3 regions of the Mesorhizobium sp. M0894 genome follow, and region 2 is predicted to be linked to each of the others. Evidence: riboswitches for the same ligand, from Rfam matches in the RefSeq annotation. Region 2 holds a riboswitch; each other region holds the start of a gene.
The links. A riboswitch is a leader RNA that binds a small molecule or an ion and turns the genes downstream of it on or off. The one in region 2 is predicted to bind cobalamin.
Positions count from the first base shown of each region.

Region 1: linked by a shared signal. The riboswitch ahead of NKH91_RS10480 (DUF1636 family protein) and the one ahead of metE (5-methyltetrahydropteroyltriglutamate--homocysteine S-methyltransferase) in region 2 are both predicted to bind cobalamin.
Region 3: linked by a shared signal. The riboswitch ahead of NKH91_RS30465 (ATP-binding cassette domain-containing protein) and the one ahead of metE (5-methyltetrahydropteroyltriglutamate--homocysteine S-methyltransferase) in region 2 are both predicted to bind cobalamin.

Region 1 covers NZ_JAMYOG010000004.1:265,003-274,595, forward strand. The annotation lists gene cobG (precorrin-3B synthase) at 1-1,441, opposite strand, end outside; gene NKH91_RS10470 (cobaltochelatase subunit CobN) at 1,438-5,172, opposite strand; gene cobW (cobalamin biosynthesis protein CobW) at 5,191-6,243, opposite strand; gene NKH91_RS10480 (DUF1636 family protein) at 6,240-6,674, opposite strand; cobalamin riboswitch at 6,713-6,916, opposite strand; gene NKH91_RS10485 (winged helix-turn-helix domain-containing protein) at 6,946-8,145, opposite strand; gene NKH91_RS10490 (NADH-quinone oxidoreductase subunit A) at 8,482-8,847, shown strand; gene NKH91_RS10495 (NuoB/complex I 20 kDa subunit family protein) at 8,838-9,419, shown strand; gene NKH91_RS10500 (NADH-quinone oxidoreductase subunit C) at 9,425-9,593, shown strand, end outside.
Region 2 covers NZ_JAMYOG010000021.1:14,133-23,725, reverse strand. The annotation lists gene pdxR (MocR-like pyridoxine biosynthesis transcription factor PdxR) at 1-336, opposite strand, end outside; gene NKH91_RS27825 (trans-sulfuration enzyme family protein) at 462-1,694, shown strand; gene NKH91_RS27820 (dihydrodipicolinate synthase family protein) at 1,747-2,649, shown strand; gene NKH91_RS27815 (FMN-binding negative transcriptional regulator) at 2,684-2,899, shown strand; gene metE (5-methyltetrahydropteroyltriglutamate--homocysteine S-methyltransferase) at 2,980-5,325, opposite strand; cobalamin riboswitch at 5,421-5,621, opposite strand; gene NKH91_RS27805 (MFS transporter) at 6,123-7,751, opposite strand; gene NKH91_RS27800 (transposase) at 8,041-8,718, shown strand; gene NKH91_RS27795 (adenosine kinase) at 8,751-9,593, opposite strand, start outside.
Region 3 covers NZ_JAMYOG010000029.1:33,933-43,525, forward strand. The annotation lists gene NKH91_RS30430 (EAL domain-containing protein) at 1-440, opposite strand, end outside; gene NKH91_RS30435 (DHA2 family efflux MFS transporter permease subunit) at 614-2,149, opposite strand; gene NKH91_RS30440 (HlyD family secretion protein) at 2,453-3,631, opposite strand; gene NKH91_RS30445 (MarR family winged helix-turn-helix transcriptional regulator) at 3,628-4,107, opposite strand; gene NKH91_RS30450 (FecCD family ABC transporter permease) at 4,189-5,190, opposite strand; gene NKH91_RS30455 (ABC transporter substrate-binding protein) at 5,220-6,164, opposite strand; gene NKH91_RS30460 (ATP-binding cassette domain-containing protein) at 6,161-6,547, opposite strand; gene NKH91_RS30465 (ATP-binding cassette domain-containing protein) at 6,480-6,902, opposite strand; cobalamin riboswitch at 7,070-7,274, opposite strand; gene NKH91_RS30470 (GyrI-like domain-containing protein) at 7,551-8,384, shown strand; gene NKH91_RS30475 (bifunctional helix-turn-helix transcriptional regulator/GNAT family N-acetyltransferase) at 8,422-9,357, opposite strand; gene groES (co-chaperone GroES) at 9,586-9,593, shown strand, end outside.

The sequences.
Region 1 (9,593 bases), on a different contig from region 2:
CGGCCGTGCCAAGCCTTGCAAGGCAGGCGGCGGCAGTCTGGCCTCGAAGTCGTTTTCTGCGGATTGCCGCTGCAACGCCGCCGATGCCGCGCGAGGCGTCATCGCCCGGCCTGTATCCGGCAGGAAACATCTTAGCCGTCCCGTCCACGACAAGTCCGGCTCCGTTTTCGCTACCGACCAATGTCAGCGCCGCCGGACCGGGATGGGCGCAGCCCTTGGCGCAGCCGGAGATGTGCAGCGTCAAGGAAGAATCGAAGATGTCGCGGTTTTCCACGGCGATGGTCTCGGCGATTTCGCGCGTCGCGATGCGGCCGGAGGCACAGGCGGGAGCACCCGGGCAAGCGGCGATCCTGGTGCGCGGGTCGGCGGCGTCGGTGACGAAGCCGAGGGTTGCGGCGGCTTGGTGGAGCGGCGGGCAGGCCGCTGGCGCGAGGCCGAGGAAAACCAGCGCGCGGCCCGGCGCCAGGCGGATTTCGGTGGCGCCAAGGGCCAGCGCGCTCTGCGCGAGAGCGATGATCTGGTTCGCCGGCATGCTGCCGAAGGGTAGGCCGATGCCGAGGGCGGTTCCGGCTGCAGCCAAGTCGAAAACTCCGATGGGCCGGCGATCCTTCGCGCCCCCCTCTGTCCTGCCGGACATCTCCCCCACTTGGGGGGAGATCGGCAGCTTCGCCGGTGGCTCACTCTTAGCATGCTTATCGATTGGCGAAAGCTGAGATGAGGGCGCAATCTCCCCCCAAGTGGGGGAGATGTCCGGCAGGACAGAGGGGGGCGCGAAGGATCGCCAATTTGCCAGAGATCTCAGCTGTCTTTCTGTCAAATCCCGCGCATGGGCATCGCGCCCCTTTTCGGCAACCATCCTTAGGATCGCAACGGCGATGTCGCAGGCCGCATCTTCCTCGGCCATGACGAGTAGCGTCGCAGTCTGACCGCCGCCGGCGATAGCCACCTGCCATTGCGTCCCCGCATCGGTCCGCACCGCAGCCAGCCTGGCATCGGCCGTCACTGCATCCAAGGTCAGCTGTCCGCCACCGTCGACAATCACCGAGACCTTCGGGCCAAGACGCTGCGTGACGCCGGCGTCCTCGATTGCCGCCCGAATCCGCTCCGCTAGCGGGCGCGGATCGGCGATTTCCTGCGGGTCGAGCCCGGCCAGCGGACCAGTCTCGACCGGCACGCCGGTGCGAACGGCAACACCCAGCGCATCGACCTCCATCGCCAGCAGCCGGGCGCTTTCGGGCGTCAGGCCGCGTATCTGCAAGCTGCCGCGGGCGGTCACTTCCATAATGCCGTTGCCGTGGCGCAGGGCGGATTCGCAGAGTCCGATCAACGACTTCGGCAACAGTCCTCCAGCGACCGGATTGAGCCGCACCAGCAGCCCGTCGCCGGTTTGCATCGGTGCCGACAAAGCAGGGCAGGCGCTGCGTCGGGAGAAAGCGTTCATGCCGCCACCCCAAGCGCCTGGGCTTCGGCAATCAGTGCGGCGAGATCGTCATCGATCGAATTGCGCAGCGGATGCCACAGACCGCGCCGTCGTGCCGACATGAAACGTTCGGCCATGACCTTCGCCGCCGACGGGTTCTCGCGCAGGATGAAGGCGCGGACAACGGGGTCGCCGAGATAGGCGTCGTGCACGGCCTCGATCAGCGCGCCAGATATGGCATGAGTGGTCTCGGCAAAGCCGACAAGCCGGTCGACCGTCTCGGCGAATTCCGAGGCGCCGCGCGGCCCGTGGCGCATCTGGCCGGCAATGAAGCGCGGATTGACGGCGCGTGCCCGTACGACGCGGGATACGGCGTCCCCAACCGAGCGTGGCTTGGGCTTTTGCGGATCCGTGGTGTCGAGCACGATCACGTCAGCGTTTTTGCCGAGCGCGGCAAGCGCTGCCGAAAAGCCGCCGATAAAGGCGACGTCGGCCGAGCCTTCGAGGATGTCGCGGCCGGGATCGTCGCCGGTATGAACCAGAAGGTCGGCCTCAGCGATGCGGCCCTCAAAAGCGCCGGGCGCCGAAATGCCTTCGCCCTCGGCGCCGCCATAGGCATGCGAGGTGGCGGCGAGATAGGCGCGGCCGATCTCTTCGCGCGCGGCCCAGTCGCCGCTTGATAGCAAGTCCTCGATGCCGGCGCCGTAAGTGCCGGGCGAGGTGCCGAATATGCGCGGGCTGATCTTGCCGTCTGCACGGGTTCTCGCCGCCAGCGGGTTTTCCGAATCGTCCTCGTCGCGGGTCGCGACGGCGTTGGCGGCGGCATCGATCAGCGCGATCTGGGTTGGGAACATGTCGCGGAACAGGCCGGATATGCGCCAGGTGACGTCGACGCGCGGGCGGCCGAGCGTTGCCGGCGGCAGCACCTCGATGCCGGTGATGCGGCCGGTGGCGGAATCCCATTGCGGCCGGCAGCCCATCAGCGCCAGGCCTTGCGCGATCTCCTCACCGCCGGTGCGCAGCGAGGCCGAGCCCCAGAGGTCGATGACCAGCGAGCGCGGCCAGTCGCCATGCGATTGCATGTAGCTGCGGACGACTTCTTCCGCTGCCACCTTGCCCAGATCATAGGCGGTCGGCGTCGGCATGGTGCGTGGGTCGGCGGTAAACAAATTGCGGCCGGTGGGCAGCACATCGCGCCGGCCACGCGCCGGTGCACCGGCCGGACCGGCGGCGACATGGCGGCCGTCGAGGGCCGCGATGAGTGCTACTTTCTCGGCTGCCGCACTCTGCTCGCGCAAAGGATCGGTTTCGCCCTCAGGCGAGCGACCGTAGATATGCAGGCCGTCCTTGATGGCGAAATCCTTGAGATCGCAGAGCCAGGCGTCGATGCGGCGCAAGGCTTCGTCGGCTGCGTCGGTCCTGGCGACGCCGGCCTCTGAGGCGAGGCCGGTCTTTTCCGCAGTCTCGACGATCAGCTTCGCCAGGCGGTCGCGGCGGCGGCGGTCGAGCCCGTCGGCCTGGGCATATTCGTCAACCAGTCGCTCGAGTTTATGCTGCTCTTCGTCCAGCCCGGCGCCGGTCAGCGGCGGCGGCAGATGGCCAAGCGTGACGGCGGCAATGCGTCGCTTGGCTTGTGCTGCCTCGCCGGGGTTGGAGACGATGAAAGGATAAATGACGGGCAGGGGGCCGGTGACGATTTCGGGAAAGCAGTTTTCGCTGAGCGCCACGGTCTTGCCGGGCAGCCACTCCAGCGTGCCGTGGGCGCCGACATGGATAATTGCATGGATGCCGAGCGACTTACGCAGCCACAAGCCAAAGGCGATCAGTGCATGGCGCGGCGGCAGTGTCGGGTCGTGATAGTCGGCGCGGCGGTCGGCTGAGCGCCCGCGATCAGGGGCGAGGGCTACGGTGATATTGCCGAAGGTGGCGGCGCGGAAGGGGAATTTTGCGGTGGTGGGCGCTTGGACACCCCCCTCTGCCCTGCCGGACATCTCCCCTTCAAGGGGGAAGATTGGCAGTTCGGCTGCCGGCTCTCCCTTAACGCCCTTGGTAGTTGGCGAAAGCAGAGACAACAGCGCAATCTCCCCCCTTGAAGGGGAGATGTCCGGCAGCACAGAGGGGGGTGCCTCGCGCGAACCTGTCTCATCATCCGTATTCCCCCATGCGGCCTCCACCGCAGCGATGGCCGCCGGCGGCAATTCCTTCGAGAAGGTCAGATAATCCTGCAAAGCCAGTCCCTGGTCGGCTGGCTCCAGCACCTCCAGCAACTGACGCGGCGTTTGCGGAATCCCTTCAACGGCGTAGCCCTGTTCGCTCAGGTCGTGCAGCATCGCCAGCACGCTGGACGGCACGTCGAGACCGACGGCATAGCCGGTGCGGCCGGGCGCGCTCGGATAGTCGGGGATCAGGATGGCGAGCTTGCGCTCCGCACGCGGCGTCCGCTGCAGACGCACGAAGGCCTCGATACGGTTCGCGACCTGCGCCACGCGGTCAGGCTCTGGCCGGTTGGCGAAGGCGCGGAAGGCCAATGCCGGATCGATCTCGCTTTCGCTCTTGAAGGAAATGGCGCCGGCCAGGATGCGGCCGTCGAGCTCGGGCAGGACGACATGCATGGCAAGGTCGGCGGGCGCCAGGCCGCGCTGGTTGTTCTGCCAGATGTCGCGGCGGGTGGTCGCGACGACGACCTGGAACACCGGCACTCCGGCGCGGTCGAACAGCGTCTCGACGCCGGGTTCGGCGCCCGAGGCGAAAGCTGTGGCGGTGATGATGGCGGCAGGGTTCAGCGCGGCAAACGCGGTTTCGACAACGGCGAGCGATGCCGCGTCCTTGAGGCTGGAGACGAAGATGGGGACCGGCGCTATGCCACGCTGCCCGAGCGCCTCGACAAGCGCATCGATGGGCGCGACATCGGCGGCGAGCAGCATCGAGCGGTAGAACAGGATGGGGATGATGGGGGCGGGTTCGGCGGACGGTAGATTTAGGCTGCGTTCCGTCGCGCCCCCCTCTGTCCTGCCGGACATCTCCCCCACAAGGGGGGAGATCGCCTGGTCATCGTCGCCTTCGTCAATGTTCGATGTTGCAGAAGTCGCGAGACGGTCAGTGACAGCCGATCTCCCCCCTTGTGGGGGAGATGTCCGGCAGGACAGAGGGGGGCGCGACGGAATGCCGACGCTTGATAAGTCCATTCTTTCTATAACGCCGCGTCCCGGCTCGTAAAATCCCGCCTTTGGCACGCTGACAGGTTCAGCGACCGCCGCACCCGATCCGGCGAGACTTGCCAACCTCTGCACCAGCGCCGTCATATTCGCCGGGCCACCTTCGCGGAAATAGTCGAGCAGACCATCAAGTTCCTGGCGCGGCAGCGTCGAGCCTTCGATCAGCCGCAAATCCTCGTCGTGGCTCTCGCCCGGTAGGAGCGCCAGCTTAATACCGCGATTTCGCGCGACAACGGCAAGCTGGTCGCAGCCGTAGCGCCACCAGTCGTAACCGCCGAGGATGCGGACCAGGACGACCTTGGCGTGGCGGGCGACGCTGTCGATCCAGAGGTCGACGGACATCGGGTGGCGCAGGTCGCGCAAGGCGGCGAGCCGCATCGACGGCAGGCGGTCCGCATCTGCCTTCCACGCCGCCGCCAGCCCGGCGAGGTCGCTGTCGGTGAAGGACAGCGCCACGACATCCGCAGGCGTTTGCCTGAGATCGACAGGCTCGGCGAGATCGTCGAGCGAGGCGGATGTGGTGGTGAGGATGTGCATCGCGGCTCGTACCTGGGATCAGCCGGCGAGGATACGCTCGATCGCCGGGCGGTTCAGCCCTTTCAGGCCGATGACGACGAGGCGCGAGCGGCGATCGTCTTCAGCGGTCCAGGCGCGGTCGTAATAGTGGTTGACGCGCGGACCGACGGCCTGCAGCAAGAGCCGCATCGGCTTGCCGCCGACGTCGACGAAACCCTTGACGCGCAATACGTTTTCTTCCTCCGCCGCCGTGGCGACGCGTTGTGCCAGCTCGTCCGGATCGGACACCGACGCAATGTCGATGACGAACGAGTCAAAGTCGTCATGTTCGTGGTCGAGCTCGTCGTCGTGATGGGTCTTGCGGTTCTCGATGTCGTCCTCGACGGCGAGACCAAGGCCGAGCAGCACCGACGGATCGACCTTGCCTTGCGAGGTCGGCACGATCTTCACCGCCCGCGCAACATGCTTGCCGATGACGGCATTGGCGCGCGCCGCGCCGGCTGCGTCCAGCAGGTCGCTCTTCGACAGGATGATCAGGTCGGCACAAGCGAGCTGGTCTTCGAACACCTCCTCGACAGGATCGTCATGGTCGAGCGTCTCGTCCTGCGCGCGCTGCGCCTGCAGGGCGTCCATGTCGTTGGCAACGCGGCCATCAGCCAGCGCCGGCCCGTCGACGACGGCGATGACGCCATCGACCGTGACGCGGCTTTTCACCGACGGCCACTGGAAGGCCTGGACCAGCGGCTTGGGCAGGGCCAGCCCGGACGTCTCGATCAGGATGTGGTCGACCTTCGGCGTCAGCGACAGGATCTGGTCGAGCGCGGGGACAAAGTCGTCGGCGACAGTGCAGCAGATGCAGCCATTGGCCAGCTCGACGATGTTTTCCTCGGGGCAAGTGTCGATGCCGCAGCCCTTCAGGATCTCGCCGTCGATGCCGATATCGCCGAACTCGTTGACGATGATGGCCAGGCGCTTGCCTTTGGCGTTTTCGAGCAAATGGCGGATCAGCGTCGTCTTGCCGGCGCCGAGAAAGCCGGTGACGACGGTGCAGGGGACGCGCGAAACGTTGGCGGCCGAATCTGGGGAAGTCATATCAAGTCCTTCAAAAGGTCGAGGGGAGGGATGCGGGCAACCAAGCCGCGCTTCAGGCAATCGGGACGGCCGCGCCACGGAATGAGGCCGTCCGTCGAAGTAGCGAACAGCTTTGCCCCCGTCACCAGATCGGTGCCGCTGGTCGTGGTCAGGTCGCCGAAGACATAGCTCCAGCAGCCGTCGCGCAGCATCGCGGCGCTGAGCCGGCGCTTGCAATTGCCGAGGCATTCGACGGTGCGGATTTTAATGTTTTCGCTGGAAGCGGCGCGGCGCGTGTGCTCGGCGAGCAGTTCGCCGGCGCGGGGATAAGCGTCCGAACCGGTCTCGTCACGGCAGGACGAGCAGACGATGACGGTAACGCCGGCCGGGGAATCACCATGGCCGGACAATAAATCCGCTGTCTCAGCCGGAAAACTGCTGTCGCGTTCCAAATCAGGCTCCTTGCCCGGAAAACCCGCCAGGCGATCGGATTCTTATGTCCTAGACGGCAGGTCTCCTGGCTCGCGGGTCATCGCCTGGGTGCCGCCTTCCCGGGAATATCCCAGTGGTTTTCGGCCTTGGCTCGTCGCTTACAGTTGCGGGGACAGCCGCGGATTTGAAATCGAGATTTCGCACCGCATTCCCTCTTGGCCCTTGCCGTTGCGGGCAGGGGACCGTCTGGAACGGATTTAGGCTTGTGAAGGCAGTCGTGTCAACGCACGTCTATGACGCGGCGATATCTGCGAGCGGCTGGCCGAGGTCGCCGGCAGCCGTCACCTCGATGCGCTCGAGCCCGAGCCAACCCTGCATCTGCTTCAATTCCTCGAAAAGGGCGGCGGCAGTTTGCGGCGGGGCGCCGGGCTCCGAATAGGCGGCATGGACGCGCAATACGCCGGCCGGGCGGTCGGCCCTGAGGTCGACGCGCCCGACGATGCTGTCGCCGAGCAGGAACGGCAGCACATAATAGCCATACTGGCGCTTTTCGGCCGGCGTGTAGATCTCGATGCGGTAGTGGAAGTCGAACAACCGCTCGGTGCGCGACCGCTCGAAGACGACGGGATCGAACGGCGCAAGCAAGGCGCGCGCCTCGATCCTGCGCGGCAAACGGGCGTCCTTGTGGAGATAGGCTGTTTTGCTCCAGCCTTCGACGCTCACCGGCAACAGGTCGCCAGCCTCGACCAGTTCCTCGATGCGGCCCTTGATGTCGGCGGGCGAGAGGCGGAAATAGTCGCGCAGATCGCCCGCCGTGGCGACGCCATGGGCGCGGGCGGAGATGCGCAGCAGTTCGCGGTGGGCGTCCGCGGGGGACGGAACTGGCAAAGCGAGTACCGTTGGCGGCAGCACGCGCTCCGGCAGATCGTAGAACCGCTCGAAACCACGCCGGTGCGCCGTGGTGATGCGGCCCGCCCAGAACAGCCATTCGAAGGCATGCTTGGCATGGCTCCAGCCCCACCAGCCGCCCGAGCCCTTCTGGCCTTCGAAAGCCGACGCCGCGATCGGGCCTCGTTCAGCGACCTCGCGATAGATGTCCTCAATGTAGGCGGCGTGCTCGCGGCCCCATTTTGCCAGTCCGCTGTACATTTCCTCGCCGCGCTCGGCCCGCCGCATGCGCCAGCGCATCAGCGGATAGGTCTCGACGGGCAAGAACGAGGCTTCATGCGCCCAATATTCGAAGACCATGCGCTTGCGTGTCACCGCGGCGTCGTCGAGCAGCGCCAGCTTGTAGGGGCCAAGCCGCGAATAGAGCGGCATATAATGGGCGCGAACCACGGCGCTGACGGAATCGATCTGCAGCAGGCCGGTACGTGCAAGCACCCGGGCCAGATGCCGGCGGTCAGGCGTGCCGCTGGGGCGCGGGTCATTGAATCCCTGTGCCGCAAGCGCAATGCGACGGGCCAGGGCAAGCGAGATTTTTTCTTTCATGAAGGCGGTATCCGGACGATGTTAGACAGAGAAAATGACCTGCGATTCCGCCCCATGCTAGCAAGGTTTTGGCGGCATCTATGTCAGGAGAGAAAAGTGGAGTGAAAAGTGAAGGAAATCAAACAGGAGCGGATCGGACCAGTTTTCCCGGATATGCCGTCCAGCACCGCGATTTGAACAAGGTTTGACTTGCTTCGCCGAAAGCGCTGCGCTAACCCTCGCCGCGTTGCAGCATAGAGCCCCCTTAAAACGGTTCAGTGGTTAATCTGTCACGCTTCCGCAAGTGGGTCCGGTGCTGTAATCAGAGTGGATTGGCCGCCAACGGAAAACTGCAGCATGAACGCACTTTTAGGTTCGTACCTGCCCATCGTCCTGTTCATCGGCGTGGCGCTGGTCGTCGGCCTGGCGCTGCTCGCCGCACCGTTCCTGGTGGCTTACCGCAACCCCGATCCGGAAAAGCTTTCCGCCTATGAGTGCGGCTTCAACTCGTTCGACGACGCCCGCATGAAGTTCGACATCCGCTTCTACCTGGTGTCGATCCTGTTCATCATCTTCGATCTGGAGGTGGCCTTCCTGTTTCCTTGGGCAGTGTCGTTCAGTCAGATCGGCATGCTCGGTTTCTGGTCGATGATGGTGTTTTTGGCGGTGCTGACCATCGGCTTTGCCTATGAATGGAAAAAAGGAGCGCTGGAATGGGATTGAACGACAGTTCCGGCACGCTCGTCGCGCCGAAGCCCAAGGGCCTCATCGACCCCAACACCGGCAGACCGGTGGGGGAGGATGATCCGTTCTTCCTGGAGATCAACAACGAACTCGCCGACAAGGGTTTTCTCGTCACTTCGACCGAGGCGCTGATCACCTGGGCGCGCAGCGGCTCGTTGATGTTCATGACCTTTGGCCTCGCCTGCTGCGCCGTCGAGATGATCCACACCTCGATGCCACGCTACGACAGCGAGCGTTTCGGTGTCGCGCCGCGCGCGTCTCCGCGCCAGTCCGACATCATGATCGTCGCCGGCACGCTGACCAACAAGATGGCGCCGGCGCTGCGCAAGGTCTACGACCAGATGCCGGAGCCGCGCTACGTCATCTCGATGGGCTCCTGTGCCAATGGCGGCGGCTATTATCATTATTCCTATTCGGTGGTGCGCGGCTGCGACCGCATCGTGCCGGTCGACATCTACGTGCCCGGCTGCCCACCGAGCGCTGAAGCGCTGCTCTACGGCATCCTTCTGCTGCAGAAGAAGATCCGCCGCACCGGCACGATCGAACGGTGAGCGGCATGACCCAGGCGTTGAATGACCTCTCGACCTATCTTGGCGAGAAGCTGACCGGCCGGATCGGCGAAGCGGTGCTCGCCTATGGCGAACTCACTATCTCGGTCGAGCCGCGCGACCTGATCGAGGTGGTGACCTTCCTGCGCGACGACCCGAAATGCCAGTTCATTTCGA
Region 2 (9,593 bases):
GAAATCGACCTTCAGCCCAGTCGGCAGATAATCCGGCCAGGGCGGCGTAACGCGCAGTCGTTCGCCATAGGCGGACAGATCAACCGGGCCGACTCGTTTCGCGACAGTGCGGCTCGTCTCAGGACCGATCAGCGAGGATACAACGCGAGGTCGTGCGCCTTGACGGACTTCGATGAAACCTTCCGCAGTCAGTTGCTCATAGGCGACAGTCACCGTCGTTCGCGAAACCCCAAGGTCATTTGCCAGGCCGCGTGAGGACGGCAGCTGACTACCGGTTTCATAGACGCCGCCGAGGATTTGCTCGCGAAGGGCCTCGTAGATCTGGCGTGCACCCATCGCGTGCGAGCGACCTGCAGAACCGTCACTCAAGACTGGACCATCTCTTTCACCGCCAACTGGATATTTCACATTGGCCAGTTTGCCGTCAATCTTTCGAACCCAAGAAAGATCTCAGAGGCCGAATGACCCGCTCCTATCAATCCGAAACCGATGCTCTCACGCGGTCGCTCAACGACACCGGTCCCGGATTTGCCACCCGGGCGATCCATCATGGCTACGATCCGGCCCGCTTTTCCAATGCCGTCCAGCCGCCAGTGTTCCTGACGTCGACCTATGGATTCGAAAGCGTGGCAGCAAACGAGGCGGCCGCCACTCTTGGCGGAAGGCTCTATGCGCGCGAATACAATCCGACGACGGAGATCCTCGAACAACGGCTCGCCAATCTGGAGAGAGCCGAGGCAGGTCTGGTCGTTGCCTCGGGGATGGCGGCTTTCGGGACGCTGATCCTGTCGCTCCTGTCCCAAGGCGATGAACTCATCGTCCACAGGACGCTTTATGCGAACACGCTTGCCATGGTCGAACAGGCGGTCCCCCGCTTCGGCATCAAGGTCGTCGCGGTCGACCTGTCCGATCCTCACAATCTCGATGCCGCGATCACCGAGCGGACCCGGCTTGTTTTCTTCGAGACGCCGGTGAATCCGCTGAGCCGCATCCTCGACATCGCTGCCATTGCCGAGCGCGCCCACGCGCGCGGTGTAAAGGTTGCAGTCGACAGCACCTTCGCCTCCCCCGCGCTCCAGCGGCCGCTCGAACATGGGGCAGACCTCGTGCTCCACTCGCTGACCAAATACATCAATGGGCACGGCGATGCCCTTGGCGGGGCAATTCTCGGCGACGCGCAAACGCTCCGCACGCTACACGAAACGGGCCTGCGCTACATCACCGGCGCAGCGCTCTCGCCCATGTCAGCCTTCCTGATCCTGCGCGGTCTGAAGACGCTCACGCTGCGCATGGAACGCCACAGCGCCACAGCCCTTGCGGTGGCTCAGGCGCTCGAGGCGCACCCGGCGGTGGCATGGGTGAGTTATCCCTTCCTCGACTCGCACCCTGATCAGGTGACGGCGCGAAAGCAGATGTCCCAAGGGTCGGGCATGTTGGCCTTTGGCCTCCACGCTGGGTTCGAGGGCGCGCGGCGGATGATGGACCGGCTCAACCTGATCACCCGGGCTGTCAGCCTCGGCGATGCCGACAGCCTCATCTATCATCCGGCAAGCCTGACCCGTGCTCGTCAGCCGATCCGCAAGGATGCGCATCTGGCCGATGGAGTCGGCGAGGACCTCATGCGTCTCTCGGTGGGTCTTGAAGACGTCGATGACCTAATCGCCGACCTGCGGCGGGCTCTGGACGCCTTGTGATGACCTGTCGTCCGGCCAGTCCTGCGCTCACGCACAAACCTGGAGCCTTGCCATGGCATTCCTGAGCGGTCTTTCCGCGTTTCCCATCACGCCCGCCGATCGTGACGGCCGCGTCGATACCGTTGCTCTGCGCAGGCTGATTGCTCGGCTTGGCGCCGCTCAGGTCGACTCCATCGGTCTTCTCGGCAGCACCGGCACCTATATGTATCTGTCGCGCGAGGAACGGCGACGGACGCTCGCCGAGACCTTGGACGAAATCGCCGGGCGAATGCCGCTCCTGGTGGGTGTGGGCGCGCTGCGCACCGATGAAGCAGTGAGGTTCGCGCAGGACGCCAAGGCCCTTGGAGCTGCCGCGGGGCTGCTTGCGGCCGCCTCCTACACCCCGCTCACTGATGACGAGGTGTTCGAACATTTCTCGACGGTGGCGTGCGAGAGCGGCCTGCCGATCGTCGTCTACGACAATCCAGGAACGACGCATTTCCATTTCACCCCAGCACTCGTCAGCCGCCTGGCAAAGGTGGGTGGGATTGTCGCTATCAAGAATCCGACAGACAAGAGCGATGCGATCAAGAGCCATCTGGCCGACCAGAGGCGCACTGTGCCGGAAGGGTTCTCGATCGGCTACAGCGGCGACTGGAACGCCGCAGAGGCCATGATCGCCGGCGCCGACACATGGTACAGCGTCCTCGCCGGCATCCTGCCCGAGGTCTGCGTGAAGATCGTCACGGCGGCGCAACAGGGCGATGCGGCCGAAGCGCGACGGATCGATGCCACGCTTGCGCCGCTCTGGAGCCTCTTTAAGGAGTTCTCGAGCCTTCGCGTCGTCTATGCACTTGCCGAATTGCTCGACATTTGCCGTGCCGACCCCCCGCGTCCCATCCTGCCTCTGCCCTCAGCAGCGAAGCGCCAGATCGCCGCCGCGTTGGAACGCTTGCCATCGGATGTCAACCGGTGAATAGCGAACCCGGCGGCCAGTGAAGGAACCTGTCATGTATGTACCCGCGCATTTCGATGAACCGAGCCGAGAAGTCCTCTACGAACTGATCGAGAACAGTGCACTTGGCATGCTGATAACCCATGGCCGGAGCGTCTCGACGCCAATCACATCCCCTTCGAACTCGACACGTCACAGGGAGAAAACGGTACCCTTTACTCCTGCGCGACTAGTACACGTGCCGAAGGAAAGTGCACATTCTCGGATGTGATCGCGTTTTGGCACATTCACGGCCGACATGCGGCAGCCGGTGACTCACCACGATGGTGAGCAACCAGGAAACCCTCCGGCCTACACTTTCTCCCGGAGCGCACGTGCTGCATCGACCATGTTCATGAGGGCAGGGCGGACCTCCTCCCATTTGCGTGTTTTGAGGCCACAGTCCGGGTTTACCCACAGTTGGGAATCCGACAGTCGCTCGCGGGCAAGCATGACGAGATCCGAAATCTCCCCGACTTCCGGGACACGTGGTGAGTGAATGTCGTAGACTCCGGGCCCGATTTCGTTCGGATATTTGGAGCTCGTGAAGGCGTCCAGCAGTTCTATTTTCGAGCGCGACGTCTCAATCGAAATGACATCCGCATCCATTTCAGCGATCGCGTCGATGATCTCGTTGAACTCCGAATAGCACATGTGGGTATGGATTTGAGTCGCGTCCTTTACACCCGTTGAAGCGATCCGGAAGCATTCGACAGCCCAGTCGAGATAGTCGTTCCAATCAGACTGGCGCAGTGGCAATCCTTCGCGAAACGCGGCCTCATCGATCTGGATCATCCTTGCGCCGGACCATTCGAGATCCGTCACTTCGTCGCGGATGGCGAGCGCGATCTGGCGGCATGCTTCGGAGCGGGGTACGTCGTCGCGAACAAAAGACCAGTTGAGAATGGTCACTGGGCCTGTGAGCATTCCCTTCACAGGGTTTTCCGTAAGCGACTGGGCGAACTGCCACCAGCGCAGCGTCATCGGATTGGGCCTCGATACGTCGCCGAAGATGATGGGGGGGCGCACGTAACGCGACCCATAGCTCTGCACCCAGGCATGCTGGGTGAAGGCGAAGCCGGACAGCTGCTCGCCGAAATGCTGTACCATGTCGTTTCGTTCGAACTCACCGTGCACCAGCACGTCCAGCCCGATCTCTTCCTGCCAGCGAATTGCAGCCTCGATCTCCTTCTTCAGGAAGGTCTCGTAGTCGACATAGCTCAGCTGGCCCTTCGCATGAGCGGCCCGCGCCCTGCGTACCTGCGGCGTCTGCGGGAAGGACCCGATGGTCGTCGTCGGGAACGGCGGCAGCCCGAGCGTGCCGGCCTGGACTCTGGAGCGCTCGGCAAAAGCGCTCTCTCGTCGCTTCATGCTGTCGTCAATGCTGGCGATCCGCCCCTCAACTAGCGGGTCATGGATCTTCGTGGATGTCACGCGAGTGGCGGCAGCCTCGGCAGACGCTTTCAACGCGCCTGCCACCGCATCCCTGCCTTGGGACAGGGCCCGGGCAAGCAACACCAACTCGTCGGTCTTCTGGGCCGCGAAGGCGAGCCACGACCTGATGTCCGCGTCGAGTTCCGTCTCCATGCGGAGGTCGATCGGCACATGCAGCATCGAGCAAGAAGGCGCGATCTCGACGCGGTCCAAGGGCCAGCCGGCGACGATCGGTTTGATGCGGTCGAGAATGGCGGGCAGGTTCGCACGCCAGACGTTGCGGCCATCGATCAAGCCAAGCGAGAGCACCAGATCCTTCGGTGCGAGCCGACCCACCGTTTCCAGCTGCTCGGGAGCGCGCACGAGATCAATATGCAGCCCGGCCAGGGGCAGAGAAACCGCGGTTTCGAGATTGTCTCCCAGCGGCCCGAAATAGGTAGCCAGCATGATCTTCAGCTCGGGCGCGGCTTTCGACAGCTGGCCATAGGCGAATTCGAACGCAGCTCGTTCGTTCGGGTTCAGATCGAGGACAAGCGCTGGCTCATCGATCTGCACCCAGTCGGCTCCAGACAGCTTCAGCCTCTGCAGGAGTTGCTCGTAGACGGGCAGCAGCCGCGGCAGGAGCGCGATGGGATCGAATCCTTCGGCAGGCGATTTCGCCAGCTTGAGGAAGGTGATCGGTCCAAGGATGACTGGGCGTGTGTGAACGCCGAGAGCTTTAGCCTCGATGAAGTAATCGACCGGTTTCGTCGACGAGAGGGCGAACGTCTGATCATCGTTGAGTTCCGGCACAATGTAGTGATAGTTGGTGTCAAACCACTTGGTCATTTCCATCGCGGTTACATCAGACCGATGAGCCGCCTGCTGGTGACCAGCGTGTCGACAATCCTCCGTCTGACCCTGGTTGCCCCGCGCCATTGCGAAGTAGATGTGAAGTGGAACCTCGCCGCTATTCCAGCCGTAACGGGATGGAACGGCGCCGACCATGGCTGCGGTGTCGAGCACATGGTCGTAGAGCGAGAAGTCGTTCGACGGGATTTTCGACACGCCGCGATCGTGCTGCTCCTCCCAGCTAGCGGCACGGAGCGCCTTCGCGGTCGTGAGAAGGTCGGCAGCGGACGATTTTCCGGACCAGTAGCTTTCAAGCGCGAATTTCAGTTCTCGCCGACGACCGAAGCGGGGCACGCCGAGCGTTGCTACAGGAATTTGCTGAGAGACAGTCATGCCAGACCCCGATGGTTGGGGCGTCGGTGACAAGGAAGGCGCTAGCAGGCCGGCACGAACGCCAGGCTGCAGCGGCCACCGAGACACCCCGCCCGTGGACGTAATTCGCCGTGGCAGGTCTCCTGGCTCGCGGGGTCATAGCCTCTACCCGTCTTCCCAAGGCTATTCGCCTCAGTGACATGAGTGGGGTTGGCTCGCCGCTAACAGTTGCGGGGGCAGCGCCGGCATCGCACCGGCTTCCCTCTTAGCTCCGCTGCGGCAGCGCCGTACGGAGAACCACGACGCGGGAGACAATTACAGCAGTTCGCTTCTTTGTCAACGCCGCATAAAGAAATGTTTATGTCGTTATGTTAAATTTCCGTTGGCATGTTCCAAAGGTCGCCTCGAAAGCGAAAACTGTGGAAGCCTTGAGCGGCCGGTAAATCAAAGCAATGACGCACGGCGCCCTTGTCCAGGAGGATAGGAGTTCGTCGGCTGCCGGCAGCAAACACACCGGCAAGCGCCGTGGTGCTGCTTAGCGCATCATGCGAACCACCTCGGCGTCGAACTTCGGCTCCGAGGTTCCGACCGCTTCGTTGGTGATCTGCTCGCGACCATATTCGGCTCAATGGCGAGGCTGTTGCCCATGTGGAAGCTGTTGGCCGTGATGCCCTCGGTGATATGACACAACGATTTCGGGGGGAGCACACCGAGGCCAGGCGCAGCGGCGTGTTGCGAAGTGATCGAGGCCAATGTCTCGAACTGCTTGTTCGCAGCCCACCGGCTCAAGGTAACCCGGCTCAAACCACCGGGCCAGCTCAAGTCCTGTCCAAATGAGGCCTGAGCGGCAAATCGTCGTGCACGCGCACGGTTTGGCGTTCGATCTTGTGATGCGTCTTGGGCGGACAATCGCCACGGTGCAGCGCTTCCAGGCGCGCAACGATTTCGGCGTCATCCTGGGTCTGCCTGTTGTTGTGGCGAACATACTCGACCCAGGTTGGCACATGATAGCACTCGGTCCATAGTTCGGGCTTTTCCAGGTCACGCAGCAACGCCCATTGTCTGGCGCCATCTCGCAGCCGGGCTTTTCGCCACGATGTCATCACACTGAGAAATTCTGGGACATCTCTCTGATCGATACGATAATCGACCATCACCATGATCGGACCGCTTCGTGGCCGCAGGTCAAGTTGCAGCGTCGGTTCGCTGAACTTGTTGGTCGGATCCAGATTGAGCGTTTCGAAATCCGGCTGACGCAGAACGATCCCCATCAGTCCACCAATCACAAGAACCACGCTGGCGACGAGGAAGGCTCCCGAAACACCTTGGACATCCGCCAGTTCGCCCCAAAGCCAGCTTCCCGCCGCCATGCCGCCGTATGTGGCCGTCTGATAGAGAGACAGGGCGCGTCCAACCACCCACCGCGGCGCCGAAAGCTGCACTGTGACGTTAAACAGCGAGAATGATTGAATCCAGGCCGCACCGGCCGGCATGAGGAGGAGACAGCTCAGCCAAACGTGCTCACTCCATGCCAGAAAGAAGCAGCTGATCGCCAGTATAAAGAACGCACCGCGAATGACCCATTCGTTGGAGAGAACTTCTCGGACCCGCCCGATGAGGAGCGCGCCGCAAATCGCTCCCAGGCCGAAGAAGCCGAGCATCACGCCGTAGGTGACCGCGGTCCCTTTGATCTGTTCGCGAGCAACCAACGGCAGGAGAGCCAAAATGACAACGGCGGTGAGGCCGAAAATGAAACTCCGGCACATGACCTTGAGAAGGTTCGGCGACAAGAGCACGTAACGGAAGCCCGCCGCCATCGCACTGCCGAAAGCCTCCCGCGGCAGCGCTTGTCGTGTCCGTACGGCTTTCCACCGCAACAGCGCAGCGATCAGAGCGAAGTAGCAAAAGACGTTGAACAGGAACGCGAAGGCCGCACCGGCTGTGGCCACGATTATGCCGCCAATCGCCGGCCCGATGCTGCGCATGAGATTGTAGCTCATGCCGTTGAGCGCAACCGCGCTAGGCAGGTGTTCGCGAGGCAGGATATCCCCCATCGAGGCTTGCCAAGAGGGATCGTGCAATGCCCAACCACAGCCGATCAGGAAGGTGAGACCCAGAAGGGTCCAGGGTGTCATTTCCCCCGCATAGGTCAGGAACGCCAGGAAGGCGGATACGCAGACCATCAGCAGTTGCGCAGTCAACATGATCCGGCGACGGTCAAAGTTGTCCGCGAGCGCTCCCGCCGCGAGCGAGAAGATCATGTAGGGGAGGGTGGTCGATGACTGGACGAGCGCCACCATTCCATGGGAGGTGGCGATGCTCGTCATCAGCCAGGCCGCCGCCACACCTTCCACCAGGGTGCCAAGGTTCGAAACGAGTGCAGCCGACCATAGCGAACGGAAGGTCTTGTGCTGAAAAGGAACGAGTGAAGATGTTCTCTTCGCCATTGTGGGAAGCTTCGGGATCGACCGCGGGGCTGGATTTGGTTCGCCTCACTCAACCATGGCCTCGCCGTACAAGCCAAGCTGCCACAGTGGCGCGCCTGCTAACCCAGAAAACTGGCGGCCTTACAGGCATGCGCAGGACGCGCGAAGCCGCTCAAATCTCCCCAGATGGGTCAGCCATCGAAGACCGGCATCACTTGCCCGTTGAGCGGCTATACGATAATGCTCCGCGCTAAGCAGGAAGCGCCAAAAATTTGAGCGGCGACTTCATTCTCCTATTCAGGAAGGAACTATGAGGCGGCAGACGCGACCATTCACCGTGGAAGTCAAACAAAAGCGCAATTATCAAAAATCCGCACGTTCCATCTGGGGCAATTTCGACATCGCCGCGGCGATGGCCGAGACAACAAAGGAAGTCGAGCCGTTAAATCGTCAGCTTGTTGACTCTACTGTAGTGGCCCTTGATGCTGAACCTTTGCAAAAACCGCGAGTGGAGCATTTCATGGCCAATCCCCTGGAAACCGAGTCAGCAGTAGTTCCTAGCGCACCGGCAGACAAAGCGGAAACGCCAAAACCGAAGACGAGAGCGCGGCGGTCGAGGAAGCCAGAAGCTGAGGCGAGCGCGCCTGCCCGCAAGGAGGGCGCCAAGCCGATATCCGCGACCACTGAAGCACCGCCGTCAGCGCGAACAGGCCGAAAGAGCTACTCCGCGAAGGATCGTGCCCAGAAGCTGGCGCAGATCGAGACCTCGATCGGCGGCGGCGCTACTCTCAAGAGCGCGGTGAAGCAAGCCGGCATCTCGGAACAGACATATTATCTTTGGAAGAAGGCGGCGGCGCCGGCGGCGGACAGTGACGGGCTGAAGGATCTCGTCGCGCTCGAGGAAGAAAACAAGCGGCTAAAGAGCCTGCTTGCCGATCGTCTCCGCAAGGAGAATGCGGAACTGAAGAAAAGGCTCGGGCTGGATTAAGGAGGGTGGGCAGCTGGTTCTTGGCTCGCCACCTACAGTAATCCCGCCTGCTCCGCCTCTCGGCGCAGATTCTGGCGTGGCCTTGGGCCGATCTGCTGGATGACCAGCCCGGCGGCCAGCGAGCCGAGATCGCCGCACTGCTTCAGGCCGCGGCCTTGCGTGTAGCCGTAAAGGAAGCCGGCGGCGTAGAGGTCGCCGGCGCCTGTCGTGTCGACCAGCTCGCGGATCCTGGTCGCCTCGATGGTGACGGTCTCGTCGCCGCGCACGATGACCGAGCCCATTTCCGAGCGGGTGACGGCGGCGATCTTGCAATCCTTGCGGATCTGCGCCAGCGCCTCGTCGAAGGACGCGGTCTGGTAGAGCGACTTGATCTCGTGGCTGTTGGCAAAGACGATATCGACGGTGCCGGAGCGCATCAGATCGAGGAACTCGTCGCGGTAACGGTCGACGCAGAACGAGTCCGACAATGTCATCGACACTTCGCGCCCGGCGGCGTGGGCGAGTTTCGCCGTCTGCCGGATCGCTTCCTTGGCGCGCGGCGGGTCCCACAGATAGCCCTCGAAATAGGTGACCGCGGCGCCCGACGCCTTGTCGGCCTCGACGTCCTCCGGGCCGAGTTCGACGCAAGCGCCGAGATAGGTGTTCATCGAGCGCTCGCCGTCCGGCGTGACGAAGATCATCGAGCGCGCCGTCGGCGGTTCGCCGTTGAGCGGCTTTGTGTCGAAGGCGACGCCCTGGGCATGGATGTCATGCGCATAGATTTCGCCGAGCGCGTCGTTGGAGACCTTGCCGAAGAAAGCGGCGCGGCCGCCGAAGGAGGCGACGCCCGCCGCCGTGTTGCCGGCGCTGCCGCCCGAGGCTTCAATGGTCGGGCC
Region 3 (9,593 bases), on a different contig from region 2:
ATCGGTTGATGGCAGACCTGAATTGTCCGGCCATCGGCGAGCTCGGCTGTCCAGTTCCCCGAAGCAGTGCCCGAATTGACTGCCCGGGCCAACGCCAGATAGGCGTCCGCATTCATTGCCGAGGTCCCGACAGCGACGCGCCGCTCGACGATTTCGCGCAGCGCCGCACCCGGCTGCAATTGCTCCGGCGCAAGGCGATAGATTTCCGCATAGCGCCGGTTGCACAGGATCAGCCGTTCATCGGCGTCAAAAAAGCAGATGCCTTGCGAGATGTTCTCGATCGCGGTCTGGAACCGCAGTGCCTGGTCCTGAAGCGCTGCAATCGTGGCGCGAAGCTCGCGCTCGAGCGCCTCATATGAGGCAGTCGCCAGTTGTGCCAGCGTCGTCAAATTGGCGGATTCGGGCACTTCGGCGGTTTGCCTGGATGATTTCGTGGCCAAACACAGTTCCTCCCGCTGATGCTTGAGGCAAGCAAAGGAGGCTCGCCTTCAACCCAAAAGCGAGTGCATATTGGTCGGGATATACTAATGGCAGGTGAACCGGCTCAATGCCGACCCGACCGGCACAGGCAACGGAAGCCGTGAGCCGGTCGCGGTTGCCGGAGCCGTGAGACTTAGTCCATATGCGCGGTAGGCGCTCCACCGGCGGGCGGCGCAGCCTTTGGCTTGCGCAGCAGGAAAACAAACGGGACGGCAAGCAGTGTCATCATCATCAGCAGCTTGAAGTCATTGACGTAGGAGATCATCATCGCCTGGATATTGACCATGCGATCCATCAGCGACAGCGCCATCGGATCGCCGCCCGCTGCTGCCGGCGACGCCGCCCAGAGGTTGGGATTGAACGGGTTGACATAGGCCGAGAGCTCGGCGTGGTTGATCTGCGTGTTACGCACCAGCAGAACCGTCACCACCGATACGCCGATCGATGAGCCAAGATTGCGCACCAGGCTGAACAACGCCGTGGCATCGGTACGGAAGCGTGCGTCGAGCGTGGCGAAGGCCACGGTGGACAGCGGCACGAACACCATTCCCATTCCAAGGCCCTGGATGACGCCGGAGCTGAGGATAAGCCAGTTGTCCATCTGCGGCGAGAAGCTGGACATCGTGTAGAGCGATTGCGCGGTCAGCAGGAAGCCGATGACGACGAGGATCCTGGCATCGATCCTGTGCATGATCCGCCCGACGAACAGCATCGCGATCATCGTGCCGACACCGCGTGGCCCCAGGACGATGCCGATGGTGAGGGTCGGATAGCCGAAGATGGTCGACAGCATTGGCGGCAGCAGCGACATGCTCGCCAAAATGAGCACGCCCATGACAAAGATGAACGCCAGCCCGGTGACGAAATTGCGATCGAGGAAGATCTTCGGGTCGATAAAGGGGTGCTCCGCCGTCAACGTGTGAATGGTGAATACCCAGAAGCCGGTGATGGAAAGACCAAGCTCGATCCATATCTCGATCGAGGAAAACCAGTCGACCTCGCCGCCGCGATCTAGCATCAGTTGCAACGCGCCGACACCGAGCGAGAGCATGGCGAAGCCGAAGAAATCGAAGCTGCGCACCCGCCGGGCAACGCTGGGGAGATATGCGGCCATGCCGAGGAAGGCGATGATGCCGACCGGCAGGTTGATGAAGAACACCCAGCGCCAGTTGAAATTCTCGGTCAGCCAGCCACCCAGCGTCGGGCCAAGGATCGGTCCCAGCATGATGCCGGCGCCCCAGATGGCCATGGCCTGGCCGTGGCGTTCCCTAGGGTTGATGTCGAGCAGGAAGGTCTGCGACAGCGGCACGATGGCCGCACCGAAGACGCCTTGCATCAGCCGGAAGAGAACGATGGTCTCCAGGCTCCAGGCGATGCCGCACAGCATGGAGAAGACGGTAAAGCCGACCACCGCCGTCAGGAACAGTTCCTTGCGACCGAAGCGGTCGGCAAGCCAGCCGGTCACCGGCGTCATGATCGCGGCGGCAACGATGTAGGAGGTCAGCACCCAGTTGATGTTGTCGGGGGAGGCGCCGAGATCGCCGGTCATGGTCGGCAGCGCAACGTTGGCGATCGTCGTGTCGAGCGCCTGCATGATCGTCGCCAGCATGAGCGCAACTGTGATCAGGCCGCGGTGCGGCACTTCGCGAAAGGGTTCTGGGCTGCTCATGACGTAAAACTTCCAGCAGGTAACAAAAACGTGTACATTAGGTTTCCGGACGGCGAGGCCCCGCTGTAGAGAGACCCTCATCGCGGTGGGACGCGAGCATCGATGTGGGGGTTACATCGACTGAGCGTCTCGACAAAGCGGGCGCCTGCCGCCCGGAAACCTGAGGACCGAAGATCCTGCGCGCGTTGTCTGCTCAGGCAGGCTACAGCGCAGCGCGTCTACGCATTCAACTTTTCCTGCGTCTCCCTCGGACCAATCCTGCATCCATCTCGCTGTTTGCTATGCGGCCGCTGTTCGGCCTCTTTACTTGGCCTCGCCTGCCGTCGCGCTGTGGAAAATGCTCGGCAGCCCGCGGGAAACGCCGGTGTCCACCGTGACCGTCGCGCTCATGCCGGTGCGCAGCGCCGTCTTGGCGTCGGCATCGGTCAATTCCAGGCGGACCGGAATGCGCTGCGTGACCTTGACCCAGTTGCCGGTCGCGTTCTGCGCGGGCAGCAGCGAGAACTCGGCCCCGGTGCCGGCGCCGATCGCCTTGACGGTGGCTTCGAACGTCTTGCCCGGATAGGTGTCGACCACGATTTCGGCCTTTTGGCCCGGATTCATGTTGGTGAGCTGCGTTTCCTTGAAATTGGCGTCGACCCAGGTATCGCCGGTCTCGACCAGCGAAAACAGCGGCGTGCCCGAGCCGACATACTGGCCGACCTTGAACGAAGCGGCCTGGCTGATGATGCCGTCGGCAGGCGCTTTGACTGTTGTCTGGACCAGATCGTAGGCCGCCTTGTTGCGTGCAGCGAGCGCCGCCATCACTGTCGGATGCTTGTCGGTCTCGATGTCGGGATTGCCGCCAAGTGCCGCCTTGGCGCTGACGATCCCTTGCTGGGCCACGGCCAGCTGCTGCTTGGCCTTGTCGAGGTCGTTCTTGGCCTCGTCCAGCGACGACTTGGCGTTGATGCCCTTGCGGGCAAGGTCGGCGGCGCGGTCATACTGCGACTGCGCGTACTGGACCTGGCTTTCGTCGGACTTCTCTTGCGCCAGCGCCTGGCTGTAGGCCGCACGCAGCTGCTCGACATTGAGCCGCGCGCCGGCCACCGCCGCATCGGCCTGGGCCAATGCGATCCGGTAGGGCTCGGGATCAATGGCGAACAACACGTCGCCCTGCTTGACAGACTGGTTGTCGAAAATATCGACCTGAACGATGCGGCCCGCCGTATCGGCGGCTATCGACACCTTGGCCTGCTGCAGATTGGCGTTCTCGGTCTCCTGATAGCGGCCGCCGGTCACCCAGACATAGCTGCCGCCGGCGATCAACGCAGCGGGCAGCACAAACATCAAAAGGAGGCGGCCGGCACGACGCTTCTTCTTCGGCGCCACTGGCGCCGGAGCTACCTGCGGAGCGACCGTTACCGGAGCTGCCGCCGGCTTCGCGGGAGCTTCCATCTCCAGCTTGGCCGCATTCTTATCTACTTTGGCTACCGCGTTCATGCTGCTGCGCCTTCCGTATTCTTCACTTTTTCCGAGGGCGGCGTCTCACCATCCGCAAGATTCTGCACCATTGTCTCCAGCGCCTTGACCAGGACGCGGCGATCTTCCGGCGAAACGCCAACGAGCGATTCCTCATACACCTCGCCGGCAAGGCTCTTGACGTGGGCGTAGGCTGCGTTCGCCTTGGCGGTCGGGAAAATCATGCGCACTCGTCTGTCGGTTGCGTCGGGACGGCGCTCGATCCAGCCGCCCTCCTCCATGCGATCGACAAGACGCGAGACGCTGATCGGCTCGATTTCGAGAAGCTCGGCAAGCCGCGCCTGCGCGACACCCGCCTCCTTGGCGACGCGGACCAGAAGCCGCCATTGCGCCGAAGAAAGGCCAAAACCGCTGGCGCGCGCCTCGAAGCGCTTGCGCATCAGGCGCTGCACGTCGTGGATCAAAAAGCCCAATCTGTCGATGCCGTCGGAAACCATGAGCGACATATATAATAAGCGTGCTCATAATTCAAGGAGCCGGATTATGCCAGAGGGTGGCAAATGTGCATGGCAGTCACATCATGAGCGATTGCGAATGAGCATCGTGACCACGAAGAAAGCGCCGACCGAACTGGTGATGATGCCGATCGGCAGTTCCTGCGGCGGCAACAGCGTGCGCGCGAGAAGGTCGCTTGCCAGCAACAGCACCGCTCCGAAGAGGGCGCAGCTTGCAATCAGGCGCAGATGAAGCGGGCCGGCCAGGGTCCTGGACAGATGTGGGATCATCAAGCCAACGAAACCTATGACGCCTGCGACCGAGACAAGGATCGCCGTCGAGAAAGCGGCGACGAGAAATGTCATCCTGCGCATCCGCGCAACCGGCACGCCGAGGCTTTCAGCGGCATTCTCGCCGGCCAGGAAAGCGTCGAGCCGGCGGTGGTTCCAAAGTCCATAAACAAGGATGGTGCCTGCGCCCAGAGCAGCCAGCTCGATATTGTCCCAACGGGCCAGCCCGAGCCCGCCCATCGTCCAGAACAACACCGAGTGAGCGGCGCGCTGGTCTCCGGCAAAGACGAGATAGTTAGTCAAGGCGGTGAACATGAACGAGACGGCAAGCCCGGCGAGGATCAGCCGTTCGGGGCCTTGCCCCCTCACCCGCGAAACCAGCAAAAGCACGATGCCGGCGGCCAATACGCCGCCCGTGAAGGCCGCGACCGGCAACGTCCAGATACCGAAATGGTCGCCAAAAATGGTGATGACGGAAACCGCGCCGGCCGCGGCTCCGGACGACAGGCCGAACAAGAACGGATCTGCGAGGTCGTTGCGCGTTACCGTCTGCAGCAGCGCGCCGATGACGCCCAGCCCGGCGCCGACACAGATGGCCATAATCGTGCGCGGTAGCCTAAGATCGAGGACGATCTTGGCAATCGGGATCTTGCCGGCCGGACCGGACACGATGTCTCCGTCCAGCCCGGCGGCATGTCCGAGCGCAGCAATCACGTCGCTCAACGCGATGACCGTCGATCCATAGGCAATCGACAGCAGAGCAAGAGCGGCAATCGCTGCTGCTCCTGCTGTCATCGCCAATTCGAACGCTCTCTGGCGCAAGCTCAGAAAGCTTCCGGGTGCATCGCCCTGGCGATCTTGCCGATCCCCTCGATGTTGGCAGGCCCAGGCGTCAGTTCGGCATAGCGCAGCGCAATGAAGTGCTCATTTTTGACCGCCTCAGTCTCCTTCATCGCCGGATGAGCTTTCAGGAAATCGAGCAGTTTTCTGTAGCCGCCGTCCTGGTAGTCGAGCAGGATAAGAAATTGCGGATTGCGGGCCGCCACCGTCTCCCAATCCGTATTGCCCCAGCTCGTCGGCATGTCGGCCATGATGTTGTCGCCGCCCGCTGCGGCGATCATGGCGCTGGGGATCGCGAACTTGCCTGATGTGAAGGGTTTGTCTTCGCCGGAGTCGTAAAGAAACACACGCGTTCCCGTGCGGTCGCCGATCTTTGCCGTGATATCGGCGAGCTGCGCCTTCCAGTTCGAAACAAGCTTTCCCGCCTCCGCCTCCTTGCCAAAAATCTTGCCCAGCTTTTCGACATCACCATAGAGCAGGTCCATCGAGGCGGCGGGGCGGTTCTGGTCGAGATGGACGCAACTTTCCGTCAGCACCAGCGTCTTGATACCGTGCGGGGCCAGCGTATCGGGCGTCACCTCGCCGCCAGGCTTCATACCGTAATACCAGCCGGCGAAGAAGAAATCGGGCTCGACGGCGACGAGGTTTTCGAGGGTCGGGTATTTCGGCGCGAGTTCCGGGATCGCGCCCTGCTCGGCCTTGAATTCCGGACCGACCTTATACCATCCGGTGATGCCGGTCAGGCCGACGATCGATGGTTGCAGCCCCAGCGCGAAGGCCATCTCCGCCATGTTCAGATCTTGGATGACGGCGCGCTTCGGCGCGGCGTCGAACGTCAGCGGCGTGCCGCAGCTATCAACGGTTACCGGGAAAGCGAAGGCGGTCTGGGCAAGTAGGAGGGAGGCAAAAGACAGTACGATGCGTTTCACGGATGTTGCTCCTTGGTCAAATCGGGATGTGAAGAGGCGCGGTTCGGAACGTCGAAGACCGTGAGTTCGCGGTCTTCGGTGGGATGGCGCAGCCAAAGCACGTCAACGCCGAAAATCTCGCGGATCAACTTCTTGGTCAGCGCCTCGCGCGGACTGGCAAGTGCCTGCAGGCGGGCCTCGTTCATCACCGCGACCCTGGTGGCAAATGGCGTGACAAGCGACAGATCATGAAGCACCGCCACGACGGTCATGCCAAACTGCGATACGAGTTCGAGAAGGTCGCTGCGGGCGCGCGGATCGAGATGATTGGTCGGTTCATCGAGGAACAGGATTTTGGGCTCCTGGGCGATGGCGCGCCAACTGGGCGCGTTGCCGCTCGCCACCGGATAGCGAGCCGATCGTGCGGCCGAGCAGCGGCAGCAGGCCGGTTCTGCGAAGTGCTTCAATGACGATGTCGCGTTGCTCGCTCCTCCGTCGCAAGCCGGCATGCGGGACGCGCCCAAGCTCGACGTAGTCGATCACGGCAAGCCGCGGATCAGGCTGGTCGGTCTGGCCAACGACCGCCATGTGCAGTGCCCGCTCGGCGGCCGAAAACCTCTCCAGCCGGCGTCCGGAAAATCTCACATCTCCCGCGCTTGGCCGCAGCGTACCGCATAGCATGCGCAGCAGCGTCGTCTTGCCGGCGCCATTGGGGCCGATGATGGCGAGGCGGTCGCCCGGCGCTATCGAAAGGCTCACCGCGCTGACCAGGCACCGGCCATTCGTCGTCGCGCTCAGTTCACACGCTTCAAGAAGAGGCTGGGAGGCGTCCAACTTACCGTCACTTTCTCAATGGCGACGGAAGGAAGCTGGACGGACCGGCCGACAAGACCGATGTCCACGTCTCCTCCCGGCACACCCCGTCCGGTCAACTCATGCTGATGGCAGGTCTCCTGGCTCGCGGGTCTTTGCGCCATCCTGCCTTCCCAGCCTTGCCGGCCAGTGGCACTTCGGATTTTTGCTAACCGCTTACAGTTGCGGGGGCAGCCGCGGCCTCGATCCGAAGATCTCACCGTGTTCCCTTTTCACCCCTTGCCTTTCGACTCGGGGACCATCAGTCAGCCACCCTAGTTTTCCGCCAATCACAGCGCAATAAGTCTTGTCAGAAGGAGCCATATAGACCTCGTGATGTAATAACGTTACATTTAAAAGGACGTTTGCCCGCTTCCTGTCAAGCCTTTTCGCGCGATTTGCGACTTGCCGACGACCGTCGCTCTCGATTTGCGCAGTGCGCAATTTCGATCAAACTGCCTCCGCCAGGAAGCGGCACCATAATCTTGCCAATATAAGACATGGCCAATGTAAAGACTGGGCCAATGCGGAGACTGGGCCAATGCGAGGTGCCAAATGAATCCGACCGAGAAGGCGCTGTGGTTCGTCGAAAGCCATCTGCCCGAAGCAGTCTCGCTGGACGATGTCGCCAAGATCAGCGGGGTGTCGCGCTTTCATGTGACGCGGGCTTTCGGCGCGGCTACCGGCCGTTCGGTGATGAGCTACGTCCGTTCTCGCCGACTGACCGAAGCGGCGCGCAAGCTTGGCGCCGGCGCACCCGACATCCTCTCGGTCGCGCTCGACGCCGGCTATGCCTCGCATGAGGCCTTCACCCGCGCCTTCCGCGACCAGTTCGGCACCACGCCGGAACTGGTGCGCGCACAAGGCTCGCTCGACAACCTCGATCTTGTGGAGCCGATCCTGATGGACCAGTCCTTTCTCGCCACTCTCGAACCGCCGCGTTTTGAGACCAGCCGGCCGTTTCTCATCGCCGGTCTCGGCGAGCGCTACAGCTGCGAAACCAGCGCCGGCATCCCGATGCAGTGGCAGCGGTTCGGCCCCTATATTGGCAACATTCCTGGCGAGATCGGCGACGTCGCCTATGGCGTCTGCGTCAACGGCGACGACGCCGGCAATTTCGACTACATCGCTGGCGTCGAAGTGTCCGATTTTTCGGACCTGCCGAGGGAGTTTTGGCGTGTGCGCGTGCCGGCGCAGAAATACGCCGTGTTCGCCCATCGTGACCATATCTCGACCATCCGCCGCACGGTCAACACGATCTGGAACAAATGGCTGCCAGCCTCTGGGCACGAGATCGCCGATGCGCCGGAATTCGAGCGTTACGGCCCCGAATTTGATCCGCACAGCGGCAATGGCGGGCTGGAAATCTGGATACCGGTCAAAGGGTGAGGTACGGCAGGCCGACGCCGAAGCGCCGGAAGCGCTGCTACAACTCCAAATTCCAGTTCTGGCCGACCAGATCCTGGCCGAAGGAATGGTGGCGCTCCTCGTTGGTCAATTTAAAGCCCGCAGCCTCATAGATGTGGCGGGCGGCGGCGAGCACGTCGTTGGTCCACAGCGTCAGTGTCCTGTAACCCGTGGGGCGGCAAAAGCCGATACATTCCTCGACCAGCCGCTTGCCGATGCCGAGACCTCGCGCCGAGGGCTCGACGTAGAGCAGGCGCAATTTCGCCACCGCGTCCGACTGGCGCACGACGAAGACGGAGCCGACGACCTCGCCTTCCCGCTCGGCGATCCAGCTGCGTTCCCATTTCGGATCGAAGGATTTGACGAAGGCACCGAGGATTTCGGCGACCAGCGCTTCATAGGTTTCGTCCCAGCCATATTCCTGCGCGTAGAGCAGGCCCTGGCGATGAATAATCCAGCCGATGTCGCCGACTTGCAGAGGCCGCAGCATATAGGGAATTTTGGGCTCGGCGCTTCCGCCCAGCAAACGCTGCACCGTCTGCATGGCTTTGACCAGCCTGTCCTGTTCGGCATCCGAAAGCCGGTCGAGCAAAGCCGCGACCTGGTCGTGCGAGCCCTGGTTCAGCGGTGCGAAGGCCTGCCGCCCGGCCTTGGTCAGCGCGATCGACGAGCGCCGCGCATCCGCCTCGATCGTGGCACGCTCGACCAGATCACGCTCCTCGAACTTCTTCAGCAGCCGGCTGAGATAACCGGCATCGAGGCCGAGATCGCGCCCAAGATCGGTGGCGGTCAGGCCATCGCGATGCGCCAGCTCATAGAGCACCCGCGCCTCGGTCAGCGAGAAGGTGCTTTTCAGCAGCCCTTCGTCGAGCAGCCCGATCTGGCGGGTATAAAAGCGGTTGAAGGCCCGCACCGCGTCGATCCGCTCCTTGCCTGGGTGATGATGAATGGTCATGGCATCCTCCTCCGGGCAAGATCAGCGATTTAGTTGACTTGGTCAAGTATCTGTTTGAAGCATCCGTTTGAAGCAATTGTCCTGATGATGCTCACCGGGCGCCTTGACTCACGCGAGTTGCCAGACTATTTCAGCGCCACGTTAGCACTCCCCCAAGATGAGTGCTAACCATGTCCGGCGCCGCCGGACGGAGGAACTGTTCTCACCATTCTCATCGAGGAATAAAAAATGGCAAA